DNA from 4 places in the Halomonas sp. M1 genome. Region 2 is predicted to be linked to each of the others. Evidence: predicted binding sites of a transcription regulator. Region 2 holds the regulator's gene; each other region holds the start of a gene.
The links. Region 2 encodes sigma-54, which starts transcription at its own class of promoters, with help from an activator protein. Its sites were predicted from a motif close to TGGCACNNNNNTTGCTNT; they were not measured.
Positions count from the first base shown of each region.

Region 1 (4,201 bases), 1.0 Mb from region 2:
AAAGGTGGTTAATACCCACAAAGTTGATCACCAACAGGCTGAAAGCGATGGAGGCAACCGAAAAGTTCGTGGCAATCACCGACGCTTCGCGGCCATTGTAATAGCCTTGCTCGTACTGCTGTGCCGTAATCAAAACACCTACGGTACCCGAGCCCATCCACGAAGCCGTGGCATCGATAGCACTACGCCCAGGTAGATTAAAAATCACCCGAAACGGTTTACGCACCATGGTGCCGATAAACTCCATAAAGCCGAACTCGACCAAAAACGGCAGCAGCACCGCCGCAAAAAAGAAGAACGTCAGCAGCACCGGCGCCAAATCGTTGAGCATCACGCCACCGGTAAAGGAAGCAGTGACGAACTCTGGCCCAAACTGGAAATAGGTCATCAGGACAAAAATGGCGCCTAGTACGCGCATCACCACCCAAATAGCCCCTACATCAAACATATCGTGAAAGGGGCCACTTTTTATCCAGGCAGGCTGGGCGATTTTGGCGTACAGCGTTACCACGACGGACAAGCAGAGTATCACCACGGCAATGGCAGGCAGCGCCGAGCCCAGCAGGGTTTGCAGGCCATCGGCCATCAGGCCCATGCCAATATTAATGGAGTCACCCACTTGAAAGGGGATTAGAAACAGCAGCACCCCAATCAATGAAGGAATCAGAAACTTCAGTAAATGCGCGCGGGGTATCGGTGCCGAGGGGGACGGCTGCTCCGCTTTATCATTGCTATACGACATAGGGGTCACCCATTGGAAGTGATTATTGGAGGTGGGCTGGCGGCGTTGTTAGGTCGGCGCTTTTTTTATTTGTTAGCTATTGATGAGTTAGCTATTCGGTTAGCATTAATCGCTACGCTTAACGCCCGGCAGTACGCAAAGCATTTCATACAGCAGCGTGGCGCCCATTAGGGCGGTGTTACCGCTGGGGTCATAGGGAGGTGACACTTCTACCAGATCACAGCCGACGATATTGAGGCCAGCGGCACCACGCACAATCTCCAATCCTTGAGCAGACGTCAGGCCACCCATTTCAACGGTGCCGGTGCCTGGTGCAACGGAAGGATCCAAACCATCAATGTCGAAACTGATATACACCGGAATATCGCCCATCTGCTCACGCACTTCCTGCATCAATGGCGCTAGCGAGCGGTACCAGCACTCCTCGGCGGGCACGACGCGAAAGCCTTGATCGCGGCACCAGTCAAAATCTTCAGCGGCATAGCCAGTGCCGCGCAGACCGATTTGCACCACCTTACCGTGGGCTAACAAGCCCTCTTCTTGAGCGCGACGAAATGGCGTGCCGTGGGCAATCGGCTCGCCGAACATGTGCTCGTTAACATCGGCGTGGGCATCAATATGAATCAGTCCCACCGGGCCGTGCTTTTTGGCTATGGCTCGCAGAATCGGCAGCGTCAGCGTATGTTCACCGCCCAGCGTTAGCGGAATGCAGTTGTGCTTAAGCACGTCATCGTAGAAGGCGGTGATGATGTCGACGCTTTTCGGCAGGTGGAAGGTATTGATAGGCACGTCACCGATATCCGCCACTTGTAGGCTTTCAAATGGCGCGGCGCGGGTTGCCATATTGTAGGGGCGCAGCATACGCGACTCATCGCGAATCTGACGCGGGCCAAGGCGTGTACCCGGGCGGTTGGAAGTGCCGATATCCATGGGGATGCCAATAAACGCAGCGTCTAAGCCCTCGGCAGTGGCTTGGGTAGGCAGGCGCATCATAGTGGCGGGGCCTGCAAAGCGTGGCATGGTGTTGCCACCTAGGGGCTGATTAAACTCCGACATAAACATCTCCTTGGATTTGTTGTAACGCTTTAGCGTGGTTGACGCATCTTTACTAAGACGCTGCCTTAGCTATCTCTTTTAAACATTGCACAGACCATGCCAAGTCGTAGATGCCCTAAACAGGTAGGATTACCAGCCAATTGATGCAAAAATGAATCGAATGAGCGCTCATTTAATTCACTCATGCATCGATGATTCAAAAATGACTCAAAGAAAGAGCCGACATCATTGGATTCACGTGAGTGGCACTAAATGAGTGAGATAGAACGAGAGAGTTGAGCAACAACATGAGTGAAATAGACAAGCGCGTACTGCAAACCATCGTGGAAACCGCCAACGACCACTTCTTTATCGTCAGTGGCGATGGGCAAATAGTCGATATTAGTCCAGGCGCTGAAGCGGTTTACGGCGTTTCTCGGGAAGAGCTTCTCTCCAGCAGTGTTCATCAGCTACAAGCTGCCGGCGTGCTTAAACCGTCTATTACCCTGGAAGTGATGCGCACCCGCAAGCCTGCACAGCTTATGCAGATAACCGGTACAGGTCGCCGAGTCATTGCCGAAGCCTACCCTGTGTTCGTCGATGGCAAGCTGGAACGCATTATTAGCCGCTCGCGGGATTTAACCGACCTGCAGTTATTGCAGGACGAATACGCGCTGCTGCAAAAACGCTTTAGTGAACACTTAAAACGCAGCCAGGCAGCCCCAGATGCCGAGGAGCAGGCGTTGGATGACGCCTTAGACAATTTGCAGGTGCGCAGCAGCGTAATGCGCGAAATAGCGCTACTGCTTAAGCGGGTCGCCCCATCAGATGCTAATGTGCTGATGCTGGGTGAATCCGGCGTAGGTAAAACGGCGTTCGCCAAGCAGCTACACCGCTGGAGCCAGCGCTGTGATGGCCCCTTTATTGACGTTAATTGTGCAGCGATACCTGAAAACTTGTTTGAGTCGGAGATGTTTGGCTATCAACCCGGCGCCTTCAGCGGGGCTGCGCGGCAGGGAAAAGCGGGCCTTTTAGAGCAGGCCGAAGGCGGTACGCTGTTTCTGGATGAAATTGGTGAACTGCCGCTGTTGATGCAAACCAAGCTGCTTAAAGTGATTCAAGACGGCAGCTTAACCCGATTGGGTGATACCCGTGCTCGCAAGGTCAACTTTCGTTTGGTAGTGGCCACCAACCAAGACTTGGCAAAACAGGTAGAAGCCGGGCTGTTTCGTCTGGATCTTTACTACCGACTTAATGTCATCCCGGTCACCCTGCCACCACTACGTGACCGCCGAGAGGATATCCCTGATCTAGTTGAAGCGTCTTTAAATCGGCTCAACCAGCGCTATGGCCGACGAAAAATTCTTGATACCCGCGTTTGGTCGACGCTGATGGGCAGCGAATGGCCGGGTAACGTCCGCGAGCTGGAAAACTGGTTAGAAAGAGCCTGGCTCTCAAGCCCCACCGACCAGATCGAGGAGCCCGCCGTGCTCCCTCACGCCGAGCAGCTCCCCGTCAATTTACCGAACGCCTCACCCGCACAGGCAGTTACACTTGAACCCCACGAAACGCTTAAGCAATATCTTGCTCGACTGGAACGGGAAACCCTTGAAGAACTCAGCAACACACTCCCCAGCACCTACGCCATTGCGAAGCGGCTTGGCATTAGCCAATCCAGCGTAGTGCGGCGGCTGCAGCACTACGGCATCAAAATTACCAAGTGAGTTTTTGCTTAATGCCGCTCACGTAATACACCTGCCACACAAGCGTCACACAACGGCAACATCTTCATAACAAGATTTACCCATTACAGCTAACAGCCGGTGATGGGTGTGCCATGTCAAATCAATCGCGAATCCGCTTGGAAAGCGTCAGCAAGCGCTGGGGCGCAACCGCCGCTGTCGATAACATTTCCTTCGACGTCACCCCCGGGCAATTTGTGATTCTGCTGGGCCCTTCAGGCTGCGGTAAATCCACCACGCTACGCATGATCGCAGGCTTGGAAGAAGCCAGCGACGGCCGCATTCACATTGGTGAACGCGACGTTACGCGCCTACCGCCCGGTGATCGTGGGCTCAGCATGGTGTTTCAATCCTACGCGCTGTTTCCGCATTTAAGCGTGGCCGACAATATCGTGTTTGGTTTGCGTAGCCGCAAAGTGCCCAAAGATGAACAGCGCCAGCGACTGGCGAACGTTGCCGAGCTGGTCGATTTAACCGACTACCTGAACCGCAAACCCGCCCAACTTTCCGGCGGACAGCGCCAGCGCGTTGCGTTAGCGCGCTCGGTTATTTCTGAACACCCGATCTGCTTGATGGATGAGCCACTCTCCAACCTTGACGCCCGTCTGCGCAGCGATATGCGCCGGGAAATCAAAGCGCTGCAAAGCCGCCTGAACATGACGGTTATCTACGTTACTCACGA
Region 1 covers NZ_CP121119.1:1,921,092-1,925,292, forward strand. The annotation lists gene P8S54_RS08760 (YjiH family protein) at 1-742, opposite strand, end outside; gene speB (agmatinase) at 848-1,798, opposite strand; gene P8S54_RS08770 (sigma 54-interacting transcriptional regulator) at 2,086-3,501, shown strand; gene P8S54_RS08775 (ABC transporter ATP-binding protein) at 3,615-4,201, shown strand, end outside.
Region 1: a site for sigma-54 is predicted at 1,883-1,900, ahead of speB (agmatinase). Genes of this name have one in related genera too.

Region 2 (4,201 bases):
CGAAACGGGTGCTATTCAACAGTCGCTGGTCACGCCCTATTTAGTTCATACCCCCCAGCGGGCCATGACGCAAGCCACCTCGCCCCGAGTAACACTATTTGATGGTGAACAGCGAGAGTGGCTAGCTACCGCCAACGCAGGCACGCTCAATACGGACACACACGCGCTGACATTAACCGGCGCAGCCAGACTATTGGCACCGGATGAAGGCTGGCAGTTGGATACAGAGTTATTACACTATAACGGCATGACACGCCATGCATGGAGCGACGTGCCGGTACTTCTGCAGCAACCGCCACAGCGGATCAGCGCTTCACGCATGGATGTGTGGCTTGACACTAGCCAGGTTCGCTTAACCGATAATGTGCGCGGCATCCACCCGCCCGCCCCCCAGACGCCTTAGGAGTCGCTATGAAAGTTTTAATCTGCACCGCGCTTTTAGCCCTAGCGGTGCCGCTCTCAGCGGCTGCCCAAACAACGCAAGCGCCGGTTGAAGTTGAAGCAGACCGCTTAGATCTTGATCAGCTCGCTGGCACGGCAGTCTATAGCGGCAATGTTAATATTCGCCAGGGTGAGATGCAGCTTCGCGGGGAGCGTGTCGAAATTCAGCGCAATGATGCTGGCGAACTTGCCCGCGCAATCGCCACGGGTGAGCGCGCTTACCTACGGAACCAGCTAGACGGTGAAACAACACCCATGGAAGGCTGGGCACGTCGCATTATCTATCATGTCGCCGAACGCCGGGTTGAGCTCATCGATCAGGCAGAGCTTACCCAACGAGGTGATCGTTTCCAGGGGGGGCGCTTGGAATACTTCATTGACCGAGAGGTCGTGCAGGCCCGCTCAGAAGTCGACGGAAGCGAATCACAGCGTATTCGCATGACCCTACAGCCCGCGCAATAGGGAGTTCATTTGTGACAACCCCCAGCACCACAGCAACTAACGAAACTGCTCCGGTAAAAACGCTCTATGCTCATCACCTGGCTAAAAGCTATAAGCGTCGCCGGGTGGTGAAAGATATTAACCTAGAGATTACCCAAGGCAGCGTTGTGGGGCTACTCGGCCCGAACGGAGCGGGTAAAACCACCTCGTTTTATATGATCGTTGGGTTGGTTAAGTCTGACGCAGGCAGCGTCGGTATTGATGATCTAGACCTCACCCGCGCACCCATGCATGAACGGGCTATTGCAGGCATTGGCTACCTGCCCCAGGAAGCCTCTATTTTTCGTAAGCTTTCGGTCGCCGACAACATCATGGCAATACTTGAAACTCGAAAGGAGCTTGACCGTAGCGCCCGTGAACAGCGTCTAGAGTCGCTACTTGAAGACTTCCACATTACCCATATCCGCGACAACCTGGGCATGAGCCTATCCGGTGGCGAGCGTCGGCGCGTTGAAATTGCCCGCTCACTGGCAACCGAGCCTGTGTTTATTCTGCTAGATGAACCGTTCGCAGGCGTAGACCCTATTTCAGTGGGTGATATCAAAACGATTATACGCGCGCTCAAACAGCGACATATCGGTGTCCTCATCACCGACCATAACGTACGAGACACGCTCGATATCTGCGATATCGCCTATATCGTTGGCGATGGCCAAATCATTGCTAGCGGCGACCCACAGTCTATCCTCGATAACCAGAAGGTGCGCGACGTCTATCTCGGGGCTGATTTCCGCCTATAAACAGGCGCCTACCGACTAATTACTTTTAATGGCATGCTTATTGCACTTGCACCTGAGGATAACTCGCACTAGGGTGGAGCTTTCTGATTAACGAGTGGTTCTCAGATGGTCATGAAAGCTTCTCTTCAACTGCGTATCGGCACACAGCTGACCATGACACCTCAGCTGCAGCAGGCAATTGCGCTGCTCCAGCTCTCAACACTCGACCTGCGGCAAGAAATTCAGCAAGCGCTCGACGCTAACCCAATGCTGGAACAAGAGGATGAATTTGGCGAGCAGGCGGTCACCGAGACGCCGGAAGCAGAATGGGCTGAAAGTATCCCTAGTGAGCTTTCTGTGGATAGTGACTGGTCCGACACCTACCAAGATATGGGCAGCACGGGCGGTAGCAGCGAAGGGCCTGATTTTGAGCGCCAGGCAGCAGGACAAAGCCTGCACGGTCACCTGCTTTGGCAACTTGCCATGACCGACTTCACGCTACGTGAGCACACTATTGCCGAAAGCTTGATCGATGCCCTCGATGCCAATGGCTACATCACTCAGCCGCTTAACGACATCCGCGAAGGCTTAAAAGCTCAGGGCCTGGACGGCCTAAGCCAGCGTGAAGTAGAGAACACCCTGTTGCGCTTGCAGCAGTTTGAGCCCACCGGGGTCTTCGCGCGGGACTTACGCGAGTGCCTAATGCTTCAGCTAGCCACGCTCCCCGAGGAGACGCCGCTTTTAGTACCTGCCAAACGGCTGGTGCGTCAATTTCTTGAGGCACTCGGCAAAGACGATATACGGCTGCTTAAACGACGCTTGAGCCTGGATGATGAACAACTCGATGATGTTATTCGCCTCATTCGCAGCCTTGACCCGCGCCCCGGCAGTGCCTACGGCGACAGCGATGATAGCTATATAACCCCAGATTTGGTCGTGCGGCACGATAATGAAGGCTGGCACCTGGAACTTAATCCAGAAGCGTTGCCCCGGCTACGCATTCAGCCTGACTACGCAAGCTTGATAAAGCGTGCTGATAAAAGCCAAGATAACCAGTTCCTTAAAGAGCACCTTCAAGAAGCCCGCTGGCTAATTAAAAGCCTTTCGAGCCGAAATGATACGCTGCTGCGAGTGGGTCGAGAAATTATCGCGCGCCAGATTGGCTTTTTAGAGCATGGTGAAGAGTCGATGAAACCGTTAATTTTAGCGGACATAGCCGAAGCCGTGGAGATGCATGAGTCCACCATCTCCCGGGTGACCACTCAAAAGTATATTCATACGCCCCGAGGAGTATTTGAACTCAAGTATTTCTTTTCCAGCCAGGTCAGCGGCCAAGATGGTGGCGACAGCCACTCCAGCACCGCTATCCGCGCGCGGATTAAGAAGTTGGTGCAAGATGAGCCACCGGGCAAGCCGCTTTCCGACAGCCGTTTGGTGACGCTCTTGGAAGCAGGCGGAATTAGTGTTGCAAGGCGCACAGTCGCCAAATATCGAGAGTCAATGGGCATTCCCTCTTCAAGTGAACGGCGCCGTTTACGTTAGCGAACAAGGAAACACCGCTATAGGGCTTTGCAACAGCGTAAAAAGGGTTACAATCGAAGTACAGTCCCATGGATAAGGAGCACGTCAATGCAAGTAAATATCACTGGTCATCATGTAGATCTGACTGACGCCTTGCGTGACTACGTAAATGAAAAACTAGCGCGCGTTGAGCGCCACTACGACAACATTACGACAGTACAAGTGACCTTATCTGTTGAGAAAGAGCGACAGCAAGCTGCCTGCACTCTGCACGCAGCCGGGGCTGATCTTCACGCCGAAGCATTAGATAATGACATGTACGCCGCTATTGATGCTTTAGCGGATAAGATCGATCGTCAACTCGTTAAACACAAGGAAAAAGCACAAGCTCGCGCCCAAGGCGCTGGTGTGCGTTAATTCAATGACGTTGGAAACCATACTCCCCCCGGAGCGCGTGCTATACGACGTGCCCGGGGGCAGCAAAAAAAGGGTGCTGGAGTTTTTCAGCACCTTTATTGCCCAAAACACCCCTAGCCTGGATAGCCAGGAAGTCTTTAGCCGTTTAATTGGTCGCGAACGCCTGGGAAGTACTGGTATAGGTAATGGCGTTGCCATTCCCCATGCTCGAAGCCCCCACTGCATCGCCCCTATTGCCGGCTTTTTAAAGCTTGCCGAGCCAGTCGATTTCGATGCCATTGATGGCGACCCTGTCGATCTGGTGTTTGTCTTGTTGGTGCCGGAAGAAGCTGACGACACGCACTTAGCATTACTTGGGCAAGTTGCCACCATCATGAACGAGGCTGATACGCGACAACAGCTTCGGAAAAGTACTAGCCAGCGTGAACTTCTTGAGCTTATCACCTCAAAAATCCGTGAAAAATCGGCGCACTAAGCGTCTACCTCGACGCTAGCCGCTACCTTTCTTCATTTTAAGCCTCATTAATTTTTTGGCAGCCCAAGAGAAACTCTATGCAATTGGTGATCATTAGCGGCCGTTCTGGGTCCGGTAAATCTATCGC
Region 2 covers NZ_CP121119.1:910,670-914,870, forward strand. The annotation lists gene lptC (LPS export ABC transporter periplasmic protein LptC) at 1-403, shown strand, start outside; gene lptA (lipopolysaccharide transport periplasmic protein LptA) at 412-903, shown strand; gene lptB (LPS export ABC transporter ATP-binding protein) at 915-1,682, shown strand; gene P8S54_RS04160 (RNA polymerase factor sigma-54) at 1,788-3,203, shown strand; gene raiA (ribosome-associated translation inhibitor RaiA) at 3,291-3,599, shown strand; gene ptsN (PTS IIA-like nitrogen regulatory protein PtsN) at 3,604-4,074, shown strand; gene rapZ (RNase adapter RapZ) at 4,152-4,201, shown strand, end outside.

Region 3 (4,201 bases), 1.3 Mb from region 2:
GTAACATAGCTCGCCTTAACAACCAGAGCCGGGTGGAGTATGCGTTATAAAGATAAAAATCAGCTCGCTACCGAGTGGCGAACGCTGCTGGAAAGTACGCCGATGGCGTTACGCCAAGCGGTGGAAGCGCTGATCGAACAACACTGCGCCCACTTTGCTGATCACTTCTACAGCGTCATGCTAGAAGATCCTCATGCCTCGCTGTTTCTCTCTAACGACCAAGTGCATCAGCGCTTAAACCCTTCCATGCAGCGCTGGCTAAGTGCCATGTTTGCCGTAGAACTAGCTGACTTCGATGCGCTGGTCGTGCATCAGGAAAAAATTGGCCAGGTGCATGCCCGTATCGATATCCCGGTTAATCTGGTGCTTAACGGTGCACGACAGCTTAAACAGGCAATTTATCAGCAGATGAATGCCACTTTTGAGAGCCCGCTGTCGCCGGGAGACGCCTCTGTGTATGTCTCCAACCATATTGATATGGCCATGGAGATTATGAGTCACGCCTACTCCGTCGCCAGTGACCGCAATGCGCGCACTGAAGAGGCATACAAGCTCTTTTCTCTGACCCAGAGTATCGGCGATGAGCGCGAGCGGCAGCGTTCGGCGCTATTGGACTGGGAAAATACGCTGATGTTTGCCGTGGCCGCCCAGCAGGAGATAGCCAACTTTCCCCGGCTAGCAAACTCCGAATTTGGTCTATGGTACTTTCATAAAGCCTGCCATGCCTTTGAAGGCGCGCCGGAAATTACGACGATATCGCGCCACATTCAGCAGGTGGATGGCGAATGGTTAAAGGCCTTGGCCAGCGAAGATACCACTGCACGGCTGCGGGCGTTGAGCGATATTCGCACCGCTGCGCGCACAATCATCATGCTGTTAGATGATGTGCTAGAGCGCGCTTCAGGTTTAGAAGCAGGGCGCGATAGTTTAACCCGGCTGCTTAATCGTAAGTTTCTTTCCGTAGTACTTAACCGTGAAGTTGAGATTGCCCGCCATTCAGACAAGCGCTTTGCGCTATTAATGGTGGATATTGACCACTTCAAATCGATCAATGATACCCATGGGCACGATGCTGGCGACAGCGTACTGCAGCAGGTAGCGAGTATTCTTGACCGCTCCACTCGCGGTGGCGACTACGTATTTCGCATGGGCGGCGAAGAGTTTTTAATTGTATTGGTCGACACTGACCAGGATGGCAGCCGGCTGTTTGCCGAGCGCTTGCGGCAAGCCGTGGCCAAAGAGCCTATGCTCGCAACGGCCGATACACTGCTCAATGTGACGGTAAGCATTGGATTAACACTCCACGATGGCCACCCGGACTACCAGCGCTCCATGCAGCGCGCCGACCAAGCGCTCTACCAAGCCAAGCGCAGTGGGCGTAACCGGGTAGTGACAGGATAATCAGCACTTTTAAGGAGAATCACTATGTTTCGTACTGCACTGTTAACGACGCTTCTATTGACCAGTAGCGCACTGTTTGCCGACCAAAACGGCTCCCATGGTGATGTGTCTTCACACCAAGCGGCGCCCATTGAGGTGGCCACGCCCTGGGCAAGGGCAACGCCGCCAGGGGCCGGTGCCGGGGGTGGTTTTATTACGTTGACCAATCACGGCGCGACCGATGACCGTTTGGTAGGTGCCACGACAACGCTTACCGAACGCGTTGAAATTCATACGATGGAAATGGATGGTGACGTGATGCGCATGTTGCACCTGCCAGACGGAATTGAGCTTCCTGCAGGTGATACAGTAACGCTGGCGCCGGGCGGCCTGCACCTAATGTTTATGGAGCTAACGTCACCCATCGCTGAAGGCCAGCCACTACCCGTCACCCTTGAGTTCCAGCATGCTGAGAGCATCGACGTAGAACTTGAAGTACTGGCGCCTGGCGCATCGCCAGAGGGCGAAGCGCAGTCTCATCACTCCCAGCATCATTCTCACTCGCATGATGAAGAGCCTGGGCATATGCACCACTAACCGCCACGTAATATCGTGGTGCAAGCGGCGCTTTTTCTGCATTTTTTTGGTGCAAAAAAGTCGTTGTAATAATTTTCATTCGCTCATTAACTGCTTTTACGGTCGCATATAGGGGCCTTTCACCATTTTGGCGCACTCTTTGCATTAAACGGGGAAAGGCTTATCAAAAAGGATGCGACCGCTCCCCATGCTGCTGTGCGAACCCGCAACACCGCGTGCTGGCTCCGGCCACCGGTTTGACCAAGACCGCCACTGGGCGGCATCGTTGGCGCTGCGTTTTGCTAACCGCGACGGCATTACCCGGCTCACCCAGGCCCGCCATCAGGGGCCGCTTCGGGTACAGCGCCCGTTTTACCCCGAAGGCAGCGCGCAGGCCTGCCATGTATATGTGCTGCACCCGCCGGGTGGCTTAGTCAGTGGCGATGCGCTGACGATTAATGCCCACGTAGAGCGAGGGGCCCATGCGCTGCTAACCACCCCCGCCGCAAATAAACTCTATAAAGCCGACAGCCAGGGCGTTGCCTGGGCTCAGCACACCGCACTGTACGTGGACGATGGCGGCATACTTGAGTGGCTGCCCCAGGAAACCATCGCGTTTGATGGTTCCAAGGGCAACCAGCGCACCCATATCGCGCTTCACGGCAGTGCGCGCTGCCTAGGCTGGGAAATCATGGCCCTTGGCCGTCCCGCAAGCGAACTCCCCTACCTTTCTGGCTGCATTGAGCAGCACTTTCGGCTAACCCTGGACGGCAAGCCGCTGTGGCTAGAGCGCCAGCCGTTAGACCCATCTCACCCGCGCTTTGCAGGGCGCTGGGGCCAGGGCGGCGCCACGGTACAAGCCACGCTATGGGCGGTAGGCCTGGAAGAAGCCGGGGCGGCGATTGATGAGCTACGCGAGTTACTGCCGGATAACCCGCGCTGGGCGGTTACCGTTCGCCGCGGCGTGCTGCTGCTGCGCTACCTTGGCAACTCCCGTAATGAAGCGTGGGCGCTGTGTGAACAGGCCTGGCACCTATTACGCCCGCGCTGGATTGAGCGTACAGCCCACACCCCACGCATTTGGCTAACCTAATGTGATGCACCGCTGGAGACATGCCCCATGGAACTGACCCCACGAGACAAAGACAAGCTGCTGCTGTTTTCAGCTGCCCAGCTTGCCGAACGCCGCAAAGCACGCGGCCTAAAGCTTAACTACCCCGAAGCCGTCGCGCTGATTAGCTTTGAAATCATCGAAGGTGCCCGTGACGGCAGAAGTGTCGCCGATCTAATGAGCTACGGCCGTGAAATTCTTAGCCGTGACGACGTGATGGAAGGCGTGGCGGAAATGGTCGATGAAGTGCAAGTAGAGGCCACGTTCCCTGATGGGACAAAGCTGGTCACCGTGCACACGCCCATTGTGTAAGTAGTGAAGGGTGAATGATGAAGTTATGACACACACCTAACGCCTTACCCCTCACAGCAACGCGACGAAGGAGCAAGCAGATGATTCCTGGTGAGTATCAGTTAAAAGACGGTGATATTGAGCTATGCGTGGGACGCGAGCGAATCACGGTAGAAGTGGCCAATACCGGCGACCGCCCCATACAGATCGGTTCTCACTACCACTTTGCTGAAGCCAATCCCGCGCTGGTGTTTGATCGCAGCAAAGCCCGCGGCTTTCGCCTAGACGTGGCGGCAGGCACCGCGATCCGCTTTGAGCCTGGCCAGACCCGCGAAGTCACGCTGATTCCCTTCGTCGGTAAGCGCGAAATTTATGGTTTCCGCGGCGATGTGATGGGTGCACTGGATGGAGGTAACCAATGACATCGGTTAACAAAATCAGCCGGCAAGCCTATGCCGACATGTACGGCCCCACGGTGGGCGACCGCGTGCGCCTGGGCGATACCGAGCTGTGGATTGAAGTTGAAAAAGATGCCACCCACTACGGCGACGAAGTGAAGTTCGGCGGCGGTAAGGTTATCCGTGACGGCATGGGGCAAAGCCAGCGTAACGACGCTACGGTTATGGATACGGTGATTACTAATGCGCTGATTTTAGACTGGTGGGGCATTGTTAAAGCCGATGTTGGCCTGCAAAACGGGCGCATTGCCGCGATTGGCAAGGCGGGCAACCCCGACGTACAGCCTGATGTGGACATTGTGATTGGCCCGGGCACTGAAGTTATCTCAGGCGAAGGCAAAATTCTCACCGCCGGCGGCATCGACGCGCATATCCACTTTATCTG
Region 3 covers NZ_CP121119.1:2,226,854-2,231,054, reverse strand. The annotation lists gene P8S54_RS10205 (diguanylate cyclase) at 40-1,401, shown strand; gene P8S54_RS10200 (copper chaperone PCu(A)C) at 1,426-1,977, shown strand; gene P8S54_RS10195 (urease accessory protein UreD) at 2,165-3,049, shown strand; gene P8S54_RS10190 (urease subunit gamma) at 3,077-3,379, shown strand; gene P8S54_RS10185 (urease subunit beta) at 3,460-3,780, shown strand; gene ureC (urease subunit alpha) at 3,777-4,201, shown strand, end outside.
Region 3: a site for sigma-54 is predicted at 2,106-2,123, ahead of P8S54_RS10195 (urease accessory protein UreD). Genes of this name have one in related genera too.

Region 4 (4,201 bases), 1.0 Mb from region 2:
TTGCTAGAAGACATAGCGTTACTAGAAGACATAGCGTTACCAGGTGTCAGTGATGGAAACAGTGGGCGTAGTAGGTGCTTGGGGAACGCGATGCGGGGCATAGTGGCGACGATCTCCCCCATTTATGTAATAAATGTTGGAAGATGAGTAAAGAATTCGATCGTCTTCAATTATTTGCGTGGTGACGATGATTTCCTCATTACCCGTATGCGTCCAGCTACCGGTTGTTGTGTCGGCCAGCATGGCGGCAGGAATTAATGCCAGAGCAGGTTCACTCCAGTTGCGGAGTGGAATAGTGGCGACCGCAATGCCGCTGGCAAGGGCTGTGTAAGTGCCAAAGGGCGGACGTATGTAACCGCGATCCCGGTGTTCAACGACTTCTACATCGATCTGAACCGTTGCGCCGCCTGAGCGAGGCTGGGTAGTGACGCTGCCTCCCCTAGAAACCAGTTCACTGGTTAGCAGGGTGCGGAAGCCGCGTTCAAATTCGCCACCGCTGTAGGCGCTGAGGTAGGCATGCTCTTCTGCCGGAATATGCAAATCCCTAAAGCGTACGCGTTCACTGCGTAAGATACCGGCAGCCTCATGCTTGGCCAGTACTTCCCAGTGCTGGGCAGCCTGCATCCGCTGCTGTTCTGTGTAAGGGTAGGTCGTTGCAACCGGTGCCTGTGAGGTATTGGCATAAAAGCAACCACTTAGCATTAGGCTTGCGAGCCCTAAGCTAACAGGGCGTAAAAAACGAACTTTAGAGGATGAAATAAAACGAATACGCACCTGATAGTTCCTTCTCGCTACAAAACGGCTTTTGATAGACTAGTTTGCCACGCTTAGCTTATATCGGCCATGAGGTTAAAAACTTGAATGAGTAATTGCTCCCATGCTTGAAGATCACCGCGCTGGGCCGCGTCATGATTCGCTGCTGACTGCCTATTCAGATGATGATAGCAATAGCGGTTGGATGATTAGCTATATCGATATTATGACGCTCTTAGTGGCGCTTTTTGTGATTATTATTGCCGCCGCTGGGGTCACAAGCCCAACGTGGAAGCCCCAAGAAGCAGAGCCAGAGACCCGTTATGATGTCTTGTCCACGCTCGACATCCCTTTGCCTATAGAGCTTGCCAGCGTGCGTAAGCAGCGTGAGGGGTATTTTTTGCCTCCCACTATCCCCGGTGAGCTAAGCCAGATGGCTATAAGTGCCGCGTTAGGTGTGGCTGGGTTACCCCAGCGCCGTCCAATCGTAAGCGTCCCGCCGTTATTGGCACGGGTGGAGGAGGAACCATCTACCCCTGAAGCGCTCACTTTCGATGTGGTGCTGCCACGGCCGCTGCTGCCGACCAGTGAACGTCAGTTGGTGTCGCCGCTGGCTGACTACATGGTGCTGCTGACTGACCGTCCACCCGTTAATGTGCAAGAGGTGGAGGATGAAGCTGTCGATAGCACTTTGGCGCTTGATGAAACGCTGCTAGAGCGTGTTGAAGCATCACCTTACCTACCCAATCTTGAGGGGGTTGAGGTGTCGCGGGTTGCCGAAGGCATTAGCCTGCGTGTGCAGGATCAGTTGCTGTTCCCATCAGCGGCGGCTGACCTTTCAGAGGGTGGCTCTTCGCTTGTCAGTAGTTTGATGGAAACAATTCAGCGCTACGAGGGCGAGGTGTGGGTAGAAGGGCACTCAGACAGTCAGTCGATTAACACCCCCGAGTTTTCATCCAACTGGGCACTCTCCAGCGCACGCGCTATTGCCATTGTTGAAGCACTTGAAGCGGCAGGCGTAGAACCGCAGCGTTTGCGCGCCGTAGGGCTGGCGGCTACTCGACCATTAGAAGATAACAGCACTGAGGAGGGGCGAGCGCGCAATCGGCGCGTTGAGGTGGTTATTCACGTTGAGTAACTGAGATTGAGCCGAGCCGTTGCAAGCCGTGTACAACAGTGACGTTTGCAGAAGTCGCGATTGAGAAAACCGACATCGCAAAAAAAAAGCCCGCCGGGGGAGGCGGGCATTAAAGGGCTTGGCTCACTGCAGCTCACTGGCATCAGGTGAGGGGGTGTACAAGGCTGCCAGTGAGTACAATGTCAGTATAGCTATTTGAGAGGATTTTCCAAGGGTTTGTGCAAATATTTTAGCCCTGTGCCCGTAATCGATGACTCATTCAGTCCGGGGCGCCCCTGGTCAGCGCTCTGCTTCACTGATTTTTTTGCACTTTTTGGGTGCGTATCCTTTGCTCTTTTTTGGTGCTAAAAATAATCACGCGTCATTTATGTTCATATCTCTTTGTTATCGTTAGTCTATTTTTCATTGGCATATAACCTGCTTGTTTGCTTATCTGTGTATGAAGACGACGTGTTGAGTAAGGTCTTAATACAAAAGTGTACAAACGCTTTTAAGATGGTAAATAGGTGATGCTATGTCTGAACATGCCAACGCTCTTCCAATATCGAAGGCATTGCCCCAACAAGTGGCAGCAAGCGCGATTGATCCTGCTTTGCAGCCGCGCTTGGTGGTGACGGATCTTGATGGTTCGTTGCTTGATCACCATACCTACGATTTTGCCCCCGCAGCCCCCTGGCTCGCGCGCTTAAAAAAACTTGGCGTGCCGGTTATTCCTGTGACCAGTAAAACCCGTGCTGAGCTGATCCCGCTTCGCGAATCACTTGGCCTCACCGCGACGCCTTTTGTTGCCGAAAACGGCGCCGTGATTGGTTTGCCGCCCGGTTGGTGCCACGCCCGTTTAGACCGTCCAGGCAGTGCCCGGGATGGGGTTGTTGTTAAACACACAGGGGTTGATGTGGGGTTTATTCGTGCTCGGCTAAAAATATGGCGAGAACGACTTGGACTTCGGTTTACCCGCATGGGAGAGCTGAACACCCCGCAAATTATGGAGCTCACCGGATTAGACGAGGCACGTGCAAGGGCTGCTCGGCAGCGAGAGGGGAGCGAGCCGCTCATTTGGCACGATGATGAAAAAGCGCTTGAGGCGTTTCGCCTTGCGTTAGCAGGGGATGGCCTTGAGCTGACCCAAGGAGGGCGTTTTTGGCACGTTATGGGGCGCGCCTCGGATAAAGGCAGTGCCGTAGAGTGGCTAATTAAGCGCTTTAGCGCCCTTAGGGGAAGCCCGCCTATTTCATTGGGGTTAGGCGATGGCCCTAACGATATCACCATGCTGGAAGCAGTGGACCAAGCCGTGGTCATCAAGGGGTGTCATGGGCTGGAAATAGCGCCACGTAGTGCTGCTTTATACCGTACCGAGGCAACCGGGCCATTAGGTTGGGCTGAGGGGATGGCCCATTGGTGGGGGCGAGACGACCGCCGTTTAGCGGCGGCGCCAACTTGTCATGCTGCCGTTATGTGAGCATATCTATGTCAACGCGTATGGCTAGTGAGCCAAGGAGACATACTGCATGAGTGATTTCCATCAAAATGGCGTGATTACCGATTTTCACAACTTAACGCGCCGTTCAGTTGACGCACTTGAGCAAGAGCTTTGCCAATTCGCCAAGCGGCGCCCCATGGGGTTGATCTTACCCTCGCTGTTTTCAGAGCTGGAGGGGCCAGCGCTTTCTGCCATTGTCGATGAATTAGTTAAAGTGCCCTATCTCAATGAAGTGGTGATTGGGCTGGATCGCGCTGATCGCGACCAATTTTTATATGCCCGAGAGTTTTTTTCACGCTTACCACAACATACTCGTATTTTATGGAACGACGGCCCTCGATTAAAGGCGCTGGATGCCGAGTTGGAAAGCCATGGGCTAGGTGCGCTGGAGCCGGGTAAAGGGCGCAATGTATGGTACTGCGCAGGCTATATTCTCTCGTCTGGGCGTTCATCGGTGGTCGGTTTACATGACTGCGATATTCTCACCTACGAGCGTGGGTTATTGGCCCGCCTTATGTACCCCGTGGCTCATCCCCGGTTCAACTATAGTTTTTGTAAAGGCTATTACCCCCGCATTGCGGAGGGGAAGTTGAACGGACGTGTGTCACGGCTGATGGTAACGCCGCTCATACGCGCCCTTAAAACGGTGTGTGGGCCACTTCCCTACTTAGATTATTTGGATAGCTTTCGTTATCCGCTTTCCGGTGAGTTTGCGATGCGCAGTGAGGTACTGGAAGGCATACGTATACCGGCAGATTGGGGGCTGGAAATTGGTGTGCTTTCCGAGTTACAGCGCAACTACGCGCCAAGGCAGCTGTGCCAGGTCGATA
Region 4 covers NZ_CP121119.1:3,634,595-3,638,795, forward strand. The annotation lists gene P8S54_RS16645 (FlgO family outer membrane protein) at 1-32, opposite strand, end outside; gene P8S54_RS16650 (hypothetical protein) at 37-774, opposite strand; gene P8S54_RS16655 (OmpA family protein) at 878-1,891, shown strand; gene P8S54_RS16660 (HAD-IIB family hydrolase) at 2,406-3,350, shown strand; gene P8S54_RS16665 (glycosyl transferase) at 3,400-4,201, shown strand, end outside.
Region 4: a site for sigma-54 is predicted at 2,298-2,315, ahead of P8S54_RS16660 (HAD-IIB family hydrolase). Genes of this name have one in related genera too.